DNA from 3 places in the Knoellia altitudinis genome. Region 1 is predicted to be linked to each of the others. Evidence: predicted binding sites of a transcription regulator. Region 1 holds the regulator's gene; each other region holds the start of a gene.
What was found. The regulator LexA, encoded in region 1, represses DNA repair genes until DNA is damaged. The targets are predictions, from matches to a motif close to TCGAACANNTGTTCGA.

Region 1 (6,950 bases):
GACCAGCGCGAGCTGGCGATGCGCGCCCTCTGCGAGCGTGAGCACCCGCCGGGCGTCATCACCTATCTCGACGGCGAGCCGGTCGGCTGGTGCAACATCGGGCCCCGCTCCGAGATCACCCGCCTCGAGCGGTCCACACTCATGCCTCCGACCGACGACCTCCCGGTGTGGAGCATCGTCTGTGTCGTCGTCCGCAGCGGCTTTCGCAGACGCGGGGTGACCCGGCACCTCATCGAGGGTGCGGTCGACTACGCGAGGGCCAACGCAGCGCCCGCCGTCGAGGCCCATCCCGTCGACCCGCAGGGCCGCATGGACCTCACGCTGGCGTTCGTCGGGACCAGGGCGATGTTCGGGCGCTGTGGCTTCGAGGTGGTCGGAACGACCGGGGCGACGGCCAGCAAGATGCCTCGCCTCACGATGCGCCGAACCCTGCTGGCCTGATCGCGGCAGGATGTGGCCATGCCCCGACACGTGACCCGCGACTGGGTCATCCGGCGACGCCTCGCTGTCCAGCGCCTCTCGTCCGCGCCGCTCCCCCAAGCTGCCGACGCTGTCCGTCTGCTCACCTGTGTCCAGAGCCAGGACGCACCTCTCGCAGCGCACTCCCTCGCCATGCGCTCACGCGCCATCACGTATGCCGCCGTGCTGGCCGAGCAGTCGGCCGGCGGCTGGGTGCGCACGCACATCCTCCGACCCACGTGGCACCACGTCGCGCCCGAGGACCTTCGCTGGATCCAGGCGCTCACCGGCGGCAAGGTCGAGGCCGCCATGCCCGCCCGCCACCGCCAGCTGGGACTCACGCCCGAGATCGTCGACCGGGGCATCGACCTCCTGCGCGAGCTCCTTCGCGGAGGGCGGACCATGACCCGCAAGGAGATCGGACCGGAGTTCGCGGCTGCAGGCCTGCCGGGACCGGGCGAGACGATGGCACACCAGCTGATCTGCGCCGAGGTGAGAGCCGTCATCTGCTCCGGGCCACCCCGAGGCACCGAGCACACCTACGCCCTGGTCGACGAGACGATCCCGGCAGCGGAGGCGGACACGTGGTCGCGTGAGAGGGCACTCGTCGAGCTGACCCACCGGTTCCACGCCGGGCACGGCCCTGCCTCCGAGCGCGACCTCCAGCGCTGGAGCGGCCTCACCCTCACCGAGATCCGCTCTGCCACAGCGGAGATCATGACCTCCAGCTCGCTGCAGTCGACGCACCCTCTCGAATCCGTCGAGTGCCAGGGCGAGACCCTCTGGTACGACCCCACGGTGACGGCGCGCACGTCGCTCAAGCACACGGCATACCTGCTGTCGACCTTCGACGAGGCGGCACTGACCTATCCCACCACCGGCTTCCCCAGGAGCAACCCCGACACGGACCGGACCCGACTCATCTCCGAAGCTGCCGGTGGGATCGTCGTCGTCGATGGGCACGACCTCGGCACGTTCAAGCGCAAGACCGAGCCCAGGCGCGTCACGGTCACCGTCCGCCTGGAGGCCGACCTCGACCCCGCGGAACGCGATGGCATCGCCGAAGCCGCGCAGTTCCTGGCGGCCTTCCACGACCTACCTCTGAACCTCGTCTTCGCCTGAGCGCGAGGCGTCTGACGCCTCGCTGAGCAGCCCATCTGTAGCCCTAGATCCAGCCGGGCTGGGAGTGCCAGAAGTCGCGGAGACGCCAAGGCTGCTGGCCGGCCCCATGTGCAGCGCGCGACACGCTGGTTCGCAAGTGGATCGGGTCAGGCGTCGTTGGTGCCGAACCCGTCGCGCTCGGCCCGTTCGTGCGAGTCCTCGGTCTCCTCGAAGAAGGTGACCGTGAGGCCCGCCGGAGCGTCGACTCTGGAGTTGAGCGACATCCATGGGGTGAGGACCGGCTCTGCGACGACGGTTGCTCCAGCACTCTCCGCCTCGCGAGTCGCCGACTCGGCGTCGTCCACCTCGAACGCGATCCGGATCTTCGGGCTCGGCGTTCCCGCCGCCTCGACGGCGTCGATCGCCACCTTGTGCGCTGGACTCGCGATCTCAAAGGTCGCCCGGCCAGCCTCGAGGATCGCGACCCGGTCCTCCCCTCCCGAGGAGAACGCCGCGATCTCGTCCATGCCGAGGACGTCGCGATAGAACCGGACCGCGGTGTCGTAGTCCTCCGCCTCCACGACCACTCGCAGCTGCTTGACCTTCTGCACTCGCCCACTCGACTGATCTGTCATGAGAGGTCCAAGCCCCGCCGGCCCGGACTTATTGCCCAGCAGCGACACCCGATGCCCCGATTGCGGCCCAAGGATGGCGCTCGTGCGCCACACGTCGCGGACGACGCCGGGCACAGCAAAGGGCGCCCCGCGCGAAGACTGGCGGGGCGCCCTCCATGCTGAGTCGGAGAGGGGTCGAAGCTCATCCAAGGACTCAGGACCGAACCGGGGTCGAAGCGGCTCGGAGCGTGGTGCGTCAGCCCTGGGGGATGACGATGGTCTGGCCGACCCTGACCTGGGCCGTGGCAAGGTCGTTGGCCGCCTGCAGCTCGGCGACACCGGTCGCGACCGACACCCCGGCGAGGTGCTGGGCAGCGATCTCGGAGAGGGTCTGCCCCTGCTGCACCGTCACCGTCACGGCAGGCGCCGACGCGGCCGCTCCTCCCGTGAGAGCGACGAAGGCGACCACCAGGGCAACCAGGAGCACCATGGTCGTCAGGACGAGACGACCGGCTCGGGTGACCCTCAGCGCCGGCGCCGCGAACACGGGCACCGACGCCCCGGTGGGGATCGACACGAGGCGCGGCTGCGTCGAGCGACGCGGAACCGGACGCGGCGCGGCATACCCGATGGTCGTGCCGTCCAGCACTGCAACTGCACTCATGGTGTCCTCCTGGATCGGTGTCCCGCTCGAAACGGTGTTCGAACGAACGCTTGTACGATTTCTAGCACGGATGTTCGAGGAGTTCAAGACACGCGTCGAACAGATGTTTGAAACACCTGCTCGAACTCCGTAGGCTGTGCTCATGTCAGAAAGCCAATCAGGCGCCACTGACAACGCCTTCTGAGGAGACGAACCATGAGCGACAAGCGCCGCCAGGACGACGCCGACGTCCACCAGCTGCCCGACCGGGACCCGGGCGACGGCACCCTGACGGTGCGTCAGCGCAAGGTTCTCGACGTCATCCGCAACTCGGTCGACCGCCGTGGCTACCCGCCGAGCATGCGTGAGATCGGCCAGGCCGTCGGCCTCACCTCTCCCAGCTCGGTGTCGCACCAGCTGCACGCCCTCGAGAAGAAGGGCTACCTGCGCCGCGACCCCAACCGGCCCCGTGCGCTCGAGGTCATCTCCCCCGACACGCCGAGCGACATCCGTGGCTACCGGGGTGGAGCAGCTCCCGACGACATCGACGCCGACCTCGACCCGACCGGCTCGGGCGACGCGCGGCCCGAGGCCAGCTATGTGCCCGTGCTCGGCCGGATCGCCGCCGGTGTGCCGATCATGGCCGAGGAGATGGTGGACGAGGTCTTCCCACTGCCCAAGCAGATCGTCGGCGAGGGCTCACTGTTCCTGCTCAAGGTCGTCGGTGACTCGATGGTCGACGCCGCGATCTGTGACGGTGACTGGGTCGTGGTGCGTCAGCAGCCGAACGCCGACAACGGCGACATCGTGGCCGCCATGCTCGACAACGAGGCGACGGTCAAGACGTTCAAGCGCAAGGACGGCAAGGTCTGGCTCATGCCCCACAACCCGTCCTTCGACCCCATCGACGGCGACCACGCGACGATCCTCGGCAAGGTCACCGCAGTCCTGCGTCGCATCTGAGCGGCTGGGCTCACCCCAGCCGCGCGGCCAGCTCCCGCGCCAAGGCGGTCAACGTGACGCCGAGCGGCGCATCGATCCGATGTGTCGTCTCGGCGTCTCCACGCGTGGGGCCCAACGTGACGACGACGACGGGTATGCCGTGTGCCGCGGCGCGGCGCACGAACCGGTATCCACTCATCACCTTGAGCGACGACCCGAGCACGACGAGGACCGGCGCGGCCTCGGTGAGGGCGAAACACTGCTCGACCCGTGGTTTGGGCACCGAGCCGCCGAAGAAGACGACGTCTGGCTTGAGGGTGTCGTCCCCGCACACGAGACAGCGAGGCGGGACGAAGGTCTGCACGGCGTCATCGGCAAGGACGATGTCGCCGTCGGGCCGGATCTGGCTGCTCACCCTGGAACCGTCGCCGACGAGTCCCAGAGCGAGAGAAGCGAACCCGGGGTTGGCATCGTCCATGAAGGCCTGCACGAGGTCACGGTCGGTGCGTTCGCCGCAGGTGAGGCACTCCACGTCGGCAAGGCTTCCGTGGAGCTCGATGACGTCGCGCGTGCCGGCGTCCTGGTGGAGGCCGTCGACGTTCTGGGTGATGACGGTGCCGATCGCGCCGACGCGCTGGAGCTCGGCGACGGCCCGATGCCCGGCGTTGGGTTCGGCGACGGAGAAGCGCTGCCAACCGATGAAGCTGCGCGCCCAGTAACGCTGTCGCGCAGCACTGGTCGCACAGAACTCCTGATGCGACATCGGCGTCACCCGCCGCTGGCCGTCAGGCCCGCGGTAGTCCGGGATGCCACTCTCGGTCGAGAGGCCGGCGCCGGTCAGGACCAACGCAGGGCCGCGGTCGCGCAGGAGCGATGCGACCTCACCCACGGACACCTCTCGACTCACCCCACCATCGTAGGTCGCCCCGAGCGGGCCCGGACTCACTCGCCGGGGCAGGCGCTCTGGTGGACCAGCGCTCCCGTGACCATCCAGCGCCAGTCGGTTGCCGACCCGCCCGCGTACGCTCCGGCTCCGCACTGACACCTCCAGTGCCACCGGCCGAGGGCGTCACAGCTGACGTCCGGGTGGTGGCTGCGGCGGGCTGTCCGCCTTCGCATCGTGGCCTTCATGCTGGAGAGGAGGGCTCGGCACCACCGCCAGATACGCCCTGCCCTCGTCCGTCAGCGCATCACGCGGTGTGCAGAGGACTGGCCCTTTGATAACTGGGCGTTATAGGATTCATCCATGATCGATGCAGCCGGCCTCCGCGTCATGCGGGCCATCGCCGACGAGGGCAGCTTCACCGCGGCGGCCCTCTCCCTCGGATACTCCCAGCCCGCCATCTCACAGATGGTCCGTCGCCTCGAGACCCGCACGGGCACGACACTCGTCGAGCGCATCGGCCGCAGCGTGCGCCTCACCGAGGCCGGTGCCGTGCTGGCCCGCCACGCCGGACCCGTCCTGTCGGCCCTCGACGCCGCGGAGGAGGAGGTCGCTGCCATCGCCGGCCTGCGCTCCGGCCGCGTCCGTCTCATGGCCTTCCCCAGCGCCTCGGCGACCCTCGTCCCCAAGGCCCTGGCCAAGGTCAAGGCCGAGCACCCGGGCGTCTCCATAACCTTCAGCGAGGGCGAGCCGCGCGAGTCGCTGGCCGCGCTGCGTGCCGGGGAGTGCGACCTCGCGGTGGCCTTCGTCTACGAGGGCACCGACCTCGGCCGCGGCGAGGAGGATCTCGACGCCTTCGTCACCACCCCCCTCCTCGACGACGAGGTTCTGCTCGCGGTGCCGCGCACCCACGACCTCGCCCGTGCCAAGCACGTCGACATGGCCGCCCTCAAGGACGAGACGTGGATCGCCGGCTGTCCCCGCTGCCGAGGCCACCTCCTCCAGCTCGCGAGCACCGCGGGCTACGTCCCGGACATCGCCTACGAGACCGAGGACTACGTGGCGGTCATGGGACTCATCGCCGAAGGGCTCGGCGTCGCGGTCATCCCCGACCTCATCCTCAAGACGGTCCACCACGAGGACGTCGCGGCACTCCCGATGACCCCGGCCTCGCGCCGCCACATCGTCGCCGTGACCACGCCCGACCTCCAGCGCGTCCCGGCGGTCAGGGCCACGCTCGACGCGCTCGTCGAGAGCGCCAAGGCGTCGGCGGCCAAGACCCGCAAGAAGGCCGCTGCCCGCTGACCTTCACCTGGCGGTGACGACCTGGAGCCGGTCGCCCCGCTCCACGACGGCGATGTGGCCCCGCTGGTCGGTGCGGTAGGCGGCATACCCGTTGCTCCTCAGCATGCTCAGGTGTGCAGCTGTCGGGTGTCCGTAGTCGTTGTCCTTGCCCACGCTGATGACCGCCACGGGCGCTCTGACGGCGGCCATGAGGGCGGGGTCGAGGTTCGCGCTCCCGTGGTGGGGTGTCTTGACGACGTCCAACTCGCCCGCAGCAGAGGCCATCTCGGGGTCTCGTCGCATCCTGAGCACGAGGTCGTGCGCTGCCTCCCGCTCCACGTCGCCGAGCAACAGGACGTCGACCTCACCGACGTGGACGGCGAGCACGATGCTCGCGTTGTTGGGCACCGAGCCGGCCGCGATGCGGCGCACGGGCGCCCACACCTCTGCGGTGGCCTCGCCGAACGAGAGCCGGTCCCCCGCCGCAACGGCAGAGACGGGTATGCCGCGTGCTCGCGTCCAGCCGGTCACCTCACCGACCTGGTGTCCCGGCTCCGCCACCGGTGAGACGAGGACCTGTCCGACCTCCCGACCGCCGAGCACCCCGGGCAGGCCCTCGACGTGGTCGGCGTGGAAGTGCGTGAGGACGACGGCGTCGACGACCTCGACACCGAGCGAGTCGAGACAGCCGTCGGCAGAGGCCGGCTCGGGCCCGACGTCGACCACGAGCGCGCGCCGAGGGCCGGTGCGGACCACTGCCGCGTCACCCTGGCCGACGTCGCAGAAGGCAACGCGCCAGCCGTCGGGAGGCCACGTCACGACCCGCGTCGGGATGGTCATCGCCGCGCTGAGGGCGACGACGGCGAGGGCGAGCAGTGGTCGCACGACCGCGGCACGCCCGAGCCATCGCCCGGTGACCAACAGTGTCAGGGTGAGCCCTGCGAGCAGCAGCGCACCCGGTGGGCCGTCGGGCCAGGGCAGCGTGCCGCCCGGGACGTCAGCCATGACGCGCGCGGTCCGAGCG
Region 2 (6,950 bases), on a different contig from region 1:
TGGATGCGGCCCTGGAGCTGGCCGAGCAGACCGACCCCGACGTCGTCATCGCCAACGACCCGGATGCCGACCGGTGCGCCGTCGCCGTTCCGGGTCCGGGTGGGTGGCGGATGCTGCGCGGTGACGAGGTCGGGGTGCTGCTCGGCGCGCACCTGCTCGATCGGGGCGTGCCCGCGGATGCGGTGTTCGCCAACTCGATCGTGTCGACGCGGATGCTGGCCACCGTGTGCCGGTCGGTCGGCATCGCGCACGAGGAGACCCTGACGGGGTTCAAGTGGATCTCGCGGGTGCCGGGGCTGCGTTATGGCTACGAGGAGGCGCTCGGCTACTGCGTCGACCCGGGTCAGGTGCGTGACAAGGACGGCGTGTCGGCTGCTCTGGTGGTCGCGGAGATCGCTGCGTCGCTCAAGGCTGCCGGAGGGTCCATCTCGGAGCGGCTCGACGAGCTCGCGGTGGAGCACGGGGTGCACGCGACGGACGCCTTCTCGGTGCGCATCGAGGACCTCGCACTTCTCGACCAGATCATGGCGCGGCTGCGCGCGGAGCCACTGAGCAGCGTTGCGGGAGTGGAGGTCTCACGGGTCGACGACCTGGCCGCTGGTGACGGTGGGCTGCCTCCGACCGAGGGTCTGCGCTACTTCCTGGCAGACGACTCGCGGGTCATCGTGCGCCCGTCCGGGACCGAGCCGAAGCTCAAGGTCTATCTCGAGGTGATCGAGCCGGTTGTTGACGGCGACCTCGCCGGTGCCCGTTCCGTGGCGACCCAGCGACTGGCCGGAATCAGGGCCGACCTCGAGGCCGCCACCGCACTCTGACGCCGAGGGTGCACCAAGCGGGTCCACCGAGAGATGGAGGCGCGGGCGACTCTTCGTCGGCAGGATGGGGTCATTGCCGGGGGGAAGACTTCCCACGCGCCGAAGGAGAACCTGATGGAACGCCGCTACCTCAACATCGCCTGGCTGCTCACGGCGATTCTCGCCATCTGTGCGATCATCGCCGAGAACGTCGACAGCATCCCGAGCTGGACCATCGCCATCCCCGCCGTCCTCACCGGCTTTTGGTGGGCCTTCGGTCGCGGGGCCCTCGGGGACGGCTCCCCCAAGGACGAGGGCCCCAGCGTCTGACCGTCCACGCGGGCACACTGGTGTCATGGCTTTCCATGAGTCGTGGGTCGAGAAGCAGATCCGTGAGGCGCAGGAGCGCGGCGAGTTCGACAACCTCCCGGGTGCGGGCAAGCCGCTGACCGGTCTCGACGATCCCGACCCCGACTGGTGGGTCAAGAAGATGATGGCTCGCGAGGGTCTGAGCATGGCCGATGCCCTGCCGCCGGTGCTCCAGCTGCGGCGTGAGTACGCGACCTTCCCCGAGTCGCTCCTCGACGTCCGGACCGAGGACGGGGTCCGCGAGGTGCTGCGCGACTACAACCTGCGCGTCATCGACGACCGGCGACGGCCGGTGCTCGGCACCCAGTCGCCGGTGTGGGCCCCGACCGTCGACGTCGAGGCCATGGTCGCGCGCTGGCGCGAGCTCCGCGACCAGCAGGCCGCAGCGGCAGCCGTCGAGGCCGTAGTGAGCGTCAGCGAACCCGACCCACCTCGGAAGCGGTGGTGGCAGCGGCGACGGCCCTGACGGCATACACGATGGCTGCCAAACCGACGACGGTCAGGGTGCCGGCGGCGACGAGGCTGGAGGCGCGAACGGCCAGGCTGTCGACGTCCGGCGACAGCCACCACCCGGCGAACCACGGTTCGATGACCGCTCCGAGCGGCACGACAAGCCGCGCCGCGATCCCCCACCGGGTCCGGGACCGCGCGACCGCACCGACGAGGCCCAGTGGGGCTCCGCTCATCGCTGCTGCCAGGAACCACATGGCATTTGATGAGAAGGACCCGACCGGCATGAGCCCGGTGATCACGCCGACGCCGTAGTGGACGACCAGCGCCCCGGAGCCAGCGAGAAGTCCGGCGACGGCGGCTGGACGGAGATGACGCATGACGGCGCCGGCGAGGACGGAGATCCCCGCCCAGACGGTGCCCGCATTGAGCAGCAGGCTGAAGGTCCTGCGGATGCCGAAGAGGACCTGCTGGTCGCCCGACAGCTGCGCATCGGACGTGATGTTGACGACGAGGGACCCGACGCCCAGAGCCACCACGGCCAGCGCCACCCAGGACGCGCGTCGCCCATGCTCCCCCATCACCCGGCAAACCCTAGTCCGGGTGGCGGGGTCGGTCGTCGTGGTGTCGGGAGGACGGAGCTGGGCCCTTGTTCCGTCACCTGCACGGGGGCGCAAATGCGCTGTGCAACAGCGGGATTCGCTGTGGACAACTCCCATGAGTGTCGTCGAACAGGTGTATGATTTGGGGTATGGAGGGGACAGCAGCACCCGGAGGGCCTGAGGTTCAGGTCCGGTCCTTCGTGTCCTCCCTCATGGGTGTGGACCCGGAGGGTTTGACTCAGGCGGAGCGGGTCGCGGCGGTGTCCGCGTTGGAGGCTTTGAAGGGTGCGGCGGCTGCTGCGCAGGTGCGACTGACGGCGGCTGCGGTGGTGGATCGTGAGGCGTTGGGTGAGGACTCGCGCAGTGTGCGGGCGGACCTGGCGTTGGCTCGTCGCTGCTCGCCCACGGTGGCGGACCAGCACGTGGGGGTGGCCAAAGCCCTGGTGGGTGAGATGCCCGAGACCATGGCCGCGTTGACGCGCGGGGAGATCAGCGAGCGTCGGGCGATGATCGTCGTCCGGGAGACCGCCTGCCTCTCGCGCGAGCACCGCGCTGAGGTCGACAGGCGGCTGGCTCCGACGATCGGGTCGTTGGGGGACAAGGCGTTGGCGGGTGCGGCCCGGCGTGCCGGTGCCGCGTTGGACGCGGAGTCTCTTGCGGAGCGGAACCGCCGCGCTGTCGCGAGTCGTCGTGTGAGTGTCCGCCCGGCCGCGGATGGGATGGCCTGGTTGTCGATCCTGGGGCCGCTGAAGGACGTCATCGGCGCCTACGTCGCCCTGGCCGCCGAAGAGTCCAGGCGCCACCAGATCGATCCCGACCTGCCCGCGGAGAAGTGGGAGGCAGCCGCAGCAGCCGCCCGCGCCGACACCAGGGGCAAGGGCGCCTGGCTCGCCGACCGTGCCCTCGAGCTCCTCAGTGGCCGGGCGAAGGGCCAGCCGCAACCGGTCGAGGTCAACCTCGTCATGACCGACAACGTCCTGCTCCCGGCAGCGTTCGGCGGGCAGGCACCCGCCGACGACGTGGCCACGATCCCCGGGTGGGGTCCGATCCCCGGAGCCGAGGCGCGTGCGCACATCGCTGCACTGCTCGATCATGCGGACGCAGCCGACGTCGCACGCGGCGCCGGTGGCAAGAGCTGCGCGACTACCGTGTGGTTGCGGCGGCTGTTCACCGACCCGTCCGGGCGCGACCTCGTCGCGATGGACTCGAGGCGTCGCCGGTTCCTCGGCGGCCTCCGCTGCTTCCTGGAGCTGCGCGACCCCACCTGCCGCGTCCCTTGGTGTGATGCGCCCGCGGTCGAGTCCGACCACGTCCGCGCGGTCCATGCCGACGGCGCCACGGCGGGAGCCAATGGCGCTGGGCTCTGCAAACGCCACAACCTCGTCAAGGAAGAACCCGGGTGGCACGTCAGAGTCCAGTCCACCGGCCTCGACGGGACTGGGGCACACGGCATACGCATCACCACGCCGACCGGCGGAGTCCACGACGCCACCGCCCCACCGATCCTCGGCGAGGGCTGGGCCGCAGCCGAACCCGTGCCCGACGACCGGGTGAGCGACGTCCACCTCCAGGACCTGCCCCTGCCCAACGACCCGTGGGAGGGCTGGATCCCCGACCCACCCGACGACTGGTTCACCCAGGACGTCGAGATGCGGGTCGCCTGATCGTCGTGTGGTTCTCACGCGGGCGTCGGCTCGTGTTCGCATGGTCTGCCTAACGTCGACGGACGTGACCCGACGCCTTCGACTGACCCTCCTTCTCCTGACCGCCGCCGCGCTGACCGTGCTTCCAGGGATCGCCACAGCGAGTCCTCAGCCGGGTCAAGGACGGGGTGCGGAAGCGTCCGCCGCGCAGCTCCGGGTGATCCAGCACAACACCGACCACGTTCCTGCCGCATGGGACTTCGTCGTCGACCAGGTGGACGCATTCGAACCCCAGCTCGTGGCCGTGCAGGAGGTCTGCCGGCCATGGTTCGAGGCACTGCAGGCACAGCACCCGAGCTGGACCTTCGCCTACCACCCGCGCAAGCTGCACTTCGGCAACAGCAAGAACCCCGGGTGCGGTGGCGACTGGATCGGCGAGCTCGTCATCTACACCGGAGCCGCCAACCGGCCCACGATGACGCCGGACTACCCCAACAACAACGCCGACGGCGTGGAGAAGTTCGGCATGGCCTGCGTCGAGTTCCATCGCGAGGGCATCCCGACCCTGGGTTGCTCGACCCACTTGTCGGCCTTCCCGACATCGGGGGGACGCGGCACCCAGCCCGAGCGCGGTCCGCAGGTCCAGGCGATCATCGACCACACCCGGCCCTACCGCGCAGCAGGGTGGGCCGTCGTCGTGGCTGGCGACCTGAACATGACCTCAGCCGGCGACAACCCCAACAACACACCCATCATGAGCCAGATCCTCGGGCCCGAGGTCGGGGGCACCGGGGAGTTCTACGACGGCTCCCAGCACGACTGCGCCTGCCGCCTCACCACCCCGACCACCGACAAGAACCAGCGCATCGACTACGTCCTCTGGTCGGGCAACCGCACACCCTGGGTCGGTGCAGCCACCACGGAACGGTTCGACAGCCCCGCGGGCCACCACCTCCTACGCTCCGTCGGCACGCTCTCCCGGCGGATAGACTCCCGGAGTGAGTACCACCAAAGCGGCCGTTGAGACGACGCTCGACCCGACGGCCCGAGCCCGAGACCTGCTCGACGTCTCGCGGCTGACCAACCAGTCCCTGACGCGCTGGCTCCATGGCCTCCCGGGCGTCGACCAGGTCGGCTGCGAGGCCCGCGCGGCCGACCTCGGCACCCGTTCGATCAAGACGACGAGCAAGGCGTGGGCCGTCGACCTGGCCATCTCGATGATCGACCTCACGACGCTCGAGGGCGCCGACACCAAGGGTCGCGTCCGCGGACTCGCGGCCAAGGCGCTCCTCCCCGACCCGAGCGACCTCAGCACCCCCCGCCCGGCCGCCGTCTGCGTCTACGGCGACATGGTCACCACCGCCAAGGAGGTCCTGGGCGACAGCGGGGTCAAGGTCGCAGCCGTCGCCACGGCCTTCCCCAGCGGCCGCGCGAGCCTGGCCGTCAAGCTCGCCGACACCAAGGACGCGGTCAGGGCCGGCGCCGACGAGATCGACATGGTCATCGACCGCGGCGCGTTCCTCTCCGGCGACTACCTCACGGTCTTCAACCAGATCGCCGCGGTCAAGGAGGTCTGCGGCGACGCCCGCCTCAAGGTCATCATGGAGACCGGCGAGCTCAACACCTATGACAACGTCCGCCGCGCCAGCTGGCTCTCGATGCTCGCCGGTGGCGACTTCATCAAGACGAGCACCGGCAAGATCCAGCCCGCTGCCACCCTGCCCGTCACGCTCATCATGCTCGAGGCGGTGCGCGACTGGCGCGACCTCACCGGCACCCAGGTGGGCGTCAAGCCCGCCGGTGGCATCAAGACGAGCAAGGACGCGATCAAGTTCCTCGTCACCGTGAGCGAGATCGCGGGTGAGGACTGGCTCGACAACCACTGGTTCCGTTTCGGCGCGAGCAGCCTGCTGGGCGACCTTCTCCTCCAGCGCCAGCGGATGACGACGGGCGCCTACTCGGGCGCCAACTACATCGCCGACGACTCCCCCTCCACGGCCTACTGAGCCCGTGACAACGAAAGACGAAGCCTGATGCCCACGTTCGAGTACGCACCGGCTCCCGAGTCCCGCGCCGTCGTCGACCTCAAGAGCTCCTACGGACTCTTCATCAACGGCGAATTCAGCGATGGGCAGGGCGGCGACTCGTTCAAGTCGATCAGCCCCGCCACCGAGGAGGTCCTCGCCGAGGTCTCCGTGGCGAGCGAGGCGGACATCGACAACGCAGTCGCGGCCGCGCGGACGGCATACACCCGTGTCTGGTCCAAGATGTCCGGCGCCGACCGCGGCAAGTACCTCTATCGCATCGCCCGCATCCTCCAGGAGCGCGCCCGCGAGTTCGCGGTCCTCGAGAGCCTCGACAACGGCAAGCCGATCAAGGAGAGCCGCGACGTCGACATCCCGCTCGCCGCGGCGCACTTCTTCTACAACGCCGGCTGGGCCGACAAGCTCGGGTATGCCGCGTTGCCCGGTGGTGAGAACCCGCAGCCCCACGGTGTGGTCGGGCAGATCATCCCGTGGAACTTCCCCATGCTCATGCTCGCCTGGAAGATCGCCCCGGCCCTCGCGACCGGCAACACCGTCGTCCTCAAGCCCGCCGAGACGACGCCGCTGACAGCGCTGCTCTTCGCCGAGGTGTGCCAGCAGGCCGACCTCCCCCCGGGCGTCGTCAACATCGTCACCGGCGCGGGCCCGACCGGCCAGGCGATCGTGGACCACCCCGGCATCGACAAGCTCGCCTTCACCGGCAGCACCGGGGTCGGCAAGATGATCGCCCGCGCGATCGCCGGCACCCGCAAGAAGGCCACGCTCGAGCTCGGCGGCAAGGCCGCCAACATCGTCTTCGACGACGCCCCGATCGACCAGGCCGTCGAGGGCATCGTCCGGGGCATCTTCTTCAACCAGGGCCACGTCTGTTGCGCCGGCTCACGCCTCCTCGTGCAGGAGTCCATCGCCGAGGAGGTCGAGAGCCGCCTCAAGCGTCGCCTCGGCACCCTGCGTGTCGGTGACCCGCTCGACAAGAACACCGACGTCGGCGCCATCAACAGCCGTGCCCAGCTCGACCGCATCGTCGCGCTCACCGACGTCGGCGAG
Region 3 (6,950 bases), on a different contig from region 1:
GTGCGGGAGCGAGTCGAGCGCGAGGAGGCGGGCATGTCGAGGATTCCACCGCGGCGGCATGACGTGGAAACATTTCCCCGATGAATGGCCGGCAAACGTAACTTGTTCACATGGGGATTCTGGCACCGATCGGGGCGGTCCGCGCGGCGAGAGCCGGGCGGCGCCCCGGAGGGAGGGCGGGGCGTGCGGCCTTTCGCGTCAGGTCGTGCGCGTCACCGCGAAGACGGGCCAACCGATCTCGGTGCGCCACTGCGACGGGTCCGGGGTGTCGCGTGGTCCCGTCAGGTAGGTCTCGCGCACCGGTCCGGCGACAGCGAGGGCGTTGGCGACGACCCACGCACCCATCTCGCCGTAGGTGACGTCGATGTCGTCGTGGTCGCCGACGTGGGTCGCCACCGCCAGCTCGACGGCGGGCAGCTCGACCGGATGGACGCGCCCCCTGGTGGGAGGGTCGGCGCAGGGTCGGTGGACGAGCACGTGGCCACGGCCCCCCTCGAAGAGCGCGTTGTCGTAGACCCCACCCGCAGGGCCACTGCTGTCCCTGGCGGAGCCGACCAGGGTCGCGTCCAGCTCGGCCATGGCGCCGGCATACCAGCTGAGCACGTCGTCGAGGGCCACCTCGCCCTCGATCGCGGCGACCGTCGCGGAGGGCAGGGAGCGCACCTCCACCTGCACCGGGGCCGGCTCGGGCGCGAGCAGGCGTCGCAGCGACCGCACGGCGGCACGCGTGCGATCGAGCTCGGACTCGAGGCGGTGGAGGTGCTCGCCGACGAGATGGGAGCGGGCGCCAGGATCGTTGGTCTCGAGGATGCGCCGCACCACCGCGAGCGGGACGTCGAGGTCACGTAGCCGATGGATGACCTGGGCGTTCGGGATCTGGTCGGCCGCGTAGTAGCGGTAGCCGGTGAGTTCGTCGACGTCGGCGGGAGCGAGCAGTCCGGCCTCGTGGTAGCGCCGGAGGGTGCGCACGCTCAGGTGGGTGAGGCGGGAGAACTCTCCGATGCTCAGACGTCCGTCCACGCGCCGTATTCTGCCCCCTCTCCCAGGGGGAGGATCCAGTGCTTGACCCTCCGTGCGGGGCAGGCGGCACGCTCGTCCGCATGATCAACCCCACCGAGACCAGCATCCCGCCCACCGAGCTGCCCACGACGATCCAGAAGTTCCTTGCGGCCCACGCGGCACGCGAGGCCGACGCCGCGGTGCGCAGCTTCACCGAGGACGCCGTCGTCGTCGACCAGGACGAGAGGTATGCCGGTTCCGCCCAGGTGCTCGACTTCCTCCAGCGCGCGGGAAGCGAGTTCACTTACACGACCGAGCTCGTGACGGCTCGCCGGATCGACGCGAGCCAGTGGGCGGTGGTGAACCGGATCGAGGGCGACTTCCCCGGTCACGTCGCCGACCTCACCTACCGGTTCACGCTCAGCGGGGACCTCATCCGCGCGCTGACCATCCGCTGACAGGCGCTGCGGCTACTGGCCGGGCCAGAGGGAGTGGTAGGCGTTGATGGCAGGCTGCCCGCCGAGGTGGGCGTAGAGGACCGTGGACGTGCTCAGGATCTCGCCGCCGGAGACCAGGTCGATCAGGCCCGCCAGTGACTTCCCTTCGTAGACCGGGTCCGTGATCATCGCCTCGAGCTCGGCACCCAGCCGCATCGCCTCCATCGTGGAGTCGACGGGTATGCCGTAGAGGTCGCCGGCCCAGCCCCCGAGGACGGTGATCTCGTCGTCACGGAGGTCTCGACCGAGCTCGATGAGCTCAGCGGTGTGCCGTGCGATCCGGCCGACCTGGTCGGTCGTCTGGGCCAGGGTGGCCGACGCGTCGATGCCGAGGACACGGCGGCGCACTCCCGTGAGGTCCTCGAGTGCAGCGAAGCCCGCGACCATGCCCGCGTGGGTCGATCCGGTGACCGTGCAGACGACGATCGTGTCGAAGTGGACGCCCAGCCGCTCCTCCTGCTCGGCCACCTCGAAGGCCCAGTTGGCGAAGCCGAGACCACCCAGTCGATGCTCACTGGCCCCAGCGGGAATGGCGTACGGAGTGCCGCCGGATTGCTCGACCTCGCGGAGCGCGTCCTGCCACGAGGGTCGGATGGCGATGTCGAAGCCGGCCGTGTCGAGCCGGACGTCGGCGCCCATCATCCGGCTGAGCAGGATGTTGCCGACCTTGTCGTTGACCGGGTCGTCCCACGGCACCCACTTCTCCTGCACCAGACGGACCTTGAGCCCGAGGTGCGCAGCGACGGCCGCGACCTGGCGGGTGTGGTTGGACTGGACGCCGCCGATGGACACCAGGGTGTCAGCGCCGGATGCCAGGACGTCGGGGACGATGTACTCGAGCTTGCGGATCTTGTTCCCGCCGTAGGCCAGCCCGCTGTTGACGTCCTCGCGCTTGGCCCAGACCTCGGCGCCGCCAAGGTGGGCGGTGAGGCGGTCGAGGCGGTGGACCGGGCTCGGGCCGAACGTCAGCGGGTGGCGCGGGAACTCGTGCAGCTTCACGACAACTCCTGGGTGGAGGGCGGTTGGTGATGTGCCTGGCGTGCCGGCTCGGCCGGAACGGGACCGTGGGGAGAGCCGACGGTCAGGCCCCGTCGGCCGTGGACAGCGAGTGGAAGGTGGTGAAGACGACAGCCGCGGCGCCGTCCGCGTCACCCTTCGAGCACAGTCGGATCAGCTCCTGGTGCCGGACGATCGAGTCGTGCCCCTTCGCTGAAGCGAACTGGAGCCGCTCAGCCCGGCGGAGCACCGGTGTGAACTGCTCGAGGACGACGGCCAGGGACCGGTTGCCGCAGACCTTCACGGGCACGCCGTGGAACGCGTCGTCCGCTGCGAGGGCGGCCTCGACATCTCCGGCCACGACCGCCTCCTCGAACCTCTCGTTGGCCTCGCTCATGAGGCGTAGGTCGTCGGCGGTCAGGCTGGGCACGGACTCGCGGACCGCAAGCTGGTGCATGGCCGCCACGACGTCCCGTGCCTCGTGCAGAGGCCGAGAGTCGATCGTGCTGACCATGGTCGAGCGCCCCGGCCGGGCCACGACGAGGCCGCTCTGGCCCAGCCGGAGCAGGGCCTCCCTGACGGGGGTGCGGCTGACCCCGAGCCAGGTGGCGAGATCGCCATCCCGCAGCTGCTCACCCGGCTCGAACGTCCCGTCGATGATGGCTTCGCGCAGCCGGCCGTAGACGTCGTCGCGCAGGAGGGCCCGGCTCGAAGGGGTGGACGTCCCGGGGATCGGCATGCAACGTATTGCACCTTGCATCACGGGGAGAGTCAAAGCGCCGTGCGGTCCGGGTGCGGCACGGGGTTCAGGCCGCCACCGGAGCTTCCTCGGCCGCCGCGATGATGACGTCGGAGACCGCGTCGGCCTGCGTGAGGTAGACGGCGTGGCTCCCCGGAACGGTGGTGATGTCCGCCCCTGCCCGCTTCGCCATGTGCTGCAGCATGGCCTGGTCGAAGGCCTTGTCCTCGGTCCCGAACACGGCCCAGCTGGGCCTCTGACGCCAGGCGGCCTCGGAGACCGTCTGGGCAAAGACCGACATGTTGACCGGCACCTGCGCGTCGCGCATCAGGTCGGCGTCGGCGTCGTTGGCATCGGCGGCGAAACCCTTCATGAACTGTTCGGGGTCGAGGAACCCGAACCCGTCGTCGCCGACGTCGATGACGAAGTCAGGAGTCGCGGCGAAGCCTTCGTACTGCTGCCCCGAGTTCTCGCCGCTGTCGGGGATCAGGGCGGCGACGTAGACCAGGCCGGCGACCTTCTCGTGGAGGCCGGCCTCGGTGATGACGGTGCCGCCCCAGGAGTGGCCGACGAGGATGGTCGGTCCGTCCTGTCGGTCGAGCACCCGCGTGGTGGCGGCGACGTCGTCCTCGAGCGAGGTGAGCGGGTTCTGCACGATCGAGACCCGGTAGCCCCGAGCCGTCAGGCGCTCGTGGACCCCACGCCAGCCCGAGCCGTCGGCGAAGGCGCCGTGCACCAGCACGACGTTCCTGATCGATCCATCCGTGGTGGTGCTCATGGCATTCCTTCTCTCATGTCGGTGGATAGCTTCTCATATGCAATATATTGCAAAGAAATGAATGGGTCAAGGGGCTGATGGTGCGTGAAGCCGGGGGTCAGCGGATGCCGCGCGGTCGGAACTGGATGGAGATCCGCGGCCCGACGGGCTTGCTGGTCTTGGGGATGGCGTGATCCCACGTGCGCTGGCAGGAGCCACCCATGACGACGAGGTCACCGTGCCCGAGAGAGAAGCCGATCGATCGCCCGCCTCCGCGCGGTCGGAGCATGAGCGACCGAGCGGAGCCGACGGAGAGGATGGCGACCATCGTGTCCTGGTCCCTCGCCCTTCCGATCCGGTCGCCGTGCCACGCCACGGAGTCACGGCCGTCTCGGTAGAGGCACAGGCCGGCGGAGACGAACGGCTCACCCAGCTCACCGGCATACCTGTGGGACAACGCTTCTCGGGCTTGGTCGAGGGCAGGGTGGGGGAGGGCCTCGTCGGACTCGTAGAACTTCAGCAGGCGCGGCACGTCGACGACGCGTTCGTACATCTCTCGGCGCTCGGCCTTCCACGGCACGTCGTGGTGCAGGGCGTCGAAGAGGAGGTCGGCGCCGGTGAGCCAACTCGGCTGGTAGTCGACCCAGGCGCCGCGGTCGAGAAGCGTGCGCGTGGGCGCGAGGGCGCCGAGGTCGATGGCGTCACCGGTGTCGAAGAGCGAGTGCTGCAACGCTGCGGCCATGCTGCCGAGCATACCCGAAATCGAACGTGTGTTCTAGCCCAGAACTCGGCCCCAGCCGACGCATGATCAGGTGGCCCCAGTTCGGCCCGCTCGACCCGACTTGGCAACTCGGGTCGAGCGGGCAATTATCGGGTCATCCGATAATGCGGCTCGTGAAGGGTCAGAAGGTGAGCTTGGCCCAGGTCGCGGGCCCGACGATGCCGTCGGCGACGAGACCACGGCTGCTTTGGAAGGCCTTGGCCTGGGAGGTCGTGGTCGCACCGAAGATGCCGTCGGCCGTGCATGCGTACCCGCGGGCCGTGAGCGTCTTCTGGGCAGCGACGACCGCCTCACCCGAGGAGCCCGACTTCACCGTGACCACGAGGGCAGACCAGGTATTGGGTCCGACGACCCCATCGGCGGCGAGGCCGCGCGAGGTCTGGAAGGCCCTGACCCTGCTCACGGTGATGTCACCGAAGACACCATCCACGGTCAGCGACTGACCCCGGGCCCGGAGGAGGTGCTGGATCGCCACCACCCGGAAGCCAGTGGCTCCCGAGCTCACCGTGGACCAGGTGGTCGTCGGAGGTGGGGGAGTTGTGCCACCGATCTTGGAGACCAGCGGGGCAATGCGGGAGTCACCGGGAGCGACGTTGATCTCGAAGTGCATCTCGTCCTTGCGGCTCGAGTAGTCGCCGCCCCAGCGCACGACGCCGTTGCAGTAGGTCAGGATCGAGCGGATGCGACTCACCTGGGTCGAGGAGAACGTGCCGGACGCCCCGAGCGGGTGCCGGGGCGCGTTGCAGTCGATGGCCGTGCCCGACGCGTGGTTGGACAGGCTCGTGCTCCCCGAGATCTCGCGGTAGTTGTAGCCCCAGCACCCGGGGGTGACGAGGGCCTCGACCTCGTTGTTGAAGCGCTGAGCGACGTAGCCGAGGATCGTGTGGACCTGACCGCCGCGCACGCCGGCGGGGAAGCTGTGCCCTGACACGGAGAGCGCCGTGATGCCGATGGCACTCGGGCTGCTGCTGGCGGGCCAGCCGTTCTGGGACGTGGCCGCATGGGCGGCGCTCGCACCCGCGACGACCAGCCCGCCACCGAGGATGAGTCCGCCGGCGCCACGCAGGAGGTGACGACGTCCGACGTCAGGCTGCGAGGTCACAGCGTCGTGGTCGTGGAGCCCTTGGTGGTCGTGAAGTTCACACATGGTCCTACCCCTGTCGGATGCACGGAAATGGTCTGGGCCTTCCGAACCTATGGGCGCCCGAGGGGGTCGTCCATGGGAGGAGCTCCCTGTCATGGCTGCTGGTCCTCATCGGTATAACCCCCGGCCGTGGGCGGCACGGCATACCCGCTTTGTCAGGGTGCGGGGAGACAATGGGGCGTGCCGCTCTACCGAGACCAGGGGATCGTCCTGCGCACCCACAAGCTGGGTGAGGCGGACCGGATCATCACGGTCCTCACGCGCAGCCTCGGCAAGGTCCGAACGGTCGGCAAGGGCGTGCGCCGCACCCGGTCCCGCTTCGGCGCCCGGCTCGAGCCTGGGATGCTCGTCGACCTCCAGTGCTACGAGGGTCGCAACCTCGACACCGTGACGCAGGCCGAGACGCTCGAGTCGTGGGGTGACGTCGTCTCGCGCGACTACGACGCGTGGACCGCCGCCAACGCGGTGCTCGAGACGTGTGACCGCCTCACCGAGGAGCGCGAGCCGGCGCTGCAGCAGTACCTCCTCGTGACCGGCGCCCTGCGTTCGCTCGCGGGCAAGGAGCACGACCCCAACCTCGTCCTCGACGCCTACCTCCTGCGCGCGCTGGCGATCGCCGGCTGGGCGCCGAGCTTCCACGACTGCGCGAAGTGCGGAGCAGAGGGGCCTCACCGCGCGTTCCACATCGTCTCCGGTGGTGCGGTCTGCTCCTCGTGCCGTCCGCCGGGTTCCGCCGCCCCCGCCCCCGAGACTCTCCGACTGCTCGCGGCGCTCCTCGCGGGCGACTGGTTCATCGCCGATGCCTCCGAGCTGCGCCACCGGCGGGAGGGAAGTGGGCTGACGACGGCGTTCCTCCAATGGCACCTCGAGCACGGAGTGCGCTCGCTCCGTATGGTGGAGCGGTGACCAGCCGGCCCTTCGCCCACCCCAGCGGCGCGCAGCCGCCGACTCTGGCCCCGGCACTGATTCCGGGCCACGTCGCCATCGTCATGGACGGCAACGGACGCTGGGCCAACCAGCGCGGACTGCCCCGGACC

Region 2: the regulator LexA is predicted to act here: its motif matches at 2,341-2,356, upstream of ACFQW8_RS12735 (DUF222 domain-containing protein).
Region 3: the regulator LexA is predicted to act here: its motif matches at 4,751-4,766, upstream of ACFQW8_RS00460 (alpha-ketoglutarate-dependent dioxygenase AlkB).

The regions. Positions count from the first base shown of each region.
Region 1 is NZ_JBHTDK010000002.1:13,866-20,815, reverse strand. Features, by position in the region: gene ACFQW8_RS14875 (GNAT family N-acetyltransferase) at 1-441, shown strand, start outside; gene ACFQW8_RS14870 (winged helix DNA-binding domain-containing protein) at 460-1,581, shown strand; gene ACFQW8_RS14865 (VOC family protein) at 1,728-2,171, opposite strand; gene ACFQW8_RS14860 (LysM peptidoglycan-binding domain-containing protein) at 2,431-2,838, opposite strand; gene lexA (transcriptional repressor LexA) at 3,034-3,780, shown strand; gene ACFQW8_RS14850 (Sir2 family NAD-dependent protein deacetylase) at 3,791-4,666, opposite strand; gene ACFQW8_RS14845 (LysR family transcriptional regulator) at 5,006-5,947, shown strand; gene ACFQW8_RS14840 (ComEC/Rec2 family competence protein) at 5,951-6,950, opposite strand, start outside.
Region 2 is NZ_JBHTDK010000001.1:2,700,652-2,707,601, reverse strand. Features, by position in the region: gene ACFQW8_RS12755 (phospho-sugar mutase) at 1-815, shown strand, start outside; gene ACFQW8_RS12750 (hypothetical protein) at 930-1,124, shown strand; gene ACFQW8_RS12745 (DnaJ family domain-containing protein) at 1,150-1,629, shown strand; gene ACFQW8_RS12740 (hypothetical protein) at 1,577-2,197, opposite strand; gene ACFQW8_RS12735 (DUF222 domain-containing protein) at 2,365-3,879, shown strand; gene ACFQW8_RS12730 (endonuclease/exonuclease/phosphatase family protein) at 3,944-4,882, shown strand; gene deoC (deoxyribose-phosphate aldolase) at 4,857-5,864, shown strand; gene ACFQW8_RS12720 (aldehyde dehydrogenase family protein) at 5,892-6,950, shown strand, end outside.
Region 3 is NZ_JBHTDK010000001.1:87,459-94,408, reverse strand. Features, by position in the region: gene ACFQW8_RS00490 (phosphodiester glycosidase family protein) at 1-35, opposite strand, end outside; gene ACFQW8_RS00485 (MerR family transcriptional regulator) at 199-1,020, opposite strand; gene ACFQW8_RS00480 (hypothetical protein) at 1,101-1,457, shown strand; gene ACFQW8_RS00475 (1-aminocyclopropane-1-carboxylate deaminase) at 1,470-2,495, opposite strand; gene ACFQW8_RS00470 (GntR family transcriptional regulator) at 2,578-3,231, opposite strand; gene ACFQW8_RS00465 (alpha/beta fold hydrolase) at 3,299-4,009, opposite strand; gene ACFQW8_RS00460 (alpha-ketoglutarate-dependent dioxygenase AlkB) at 4,107-4,730, opposite strand; gene ACFQW8_RS00455 (peptidoglycan-binding protein) at 4,891-5,916, opposite strand; gene recO (DNA repair protein RecO) at 6,094-6,819, shown strand; gene ACFQW8_RS00445 (isoprenyl transferase) at 6,771-6,950, shown strand, end outside.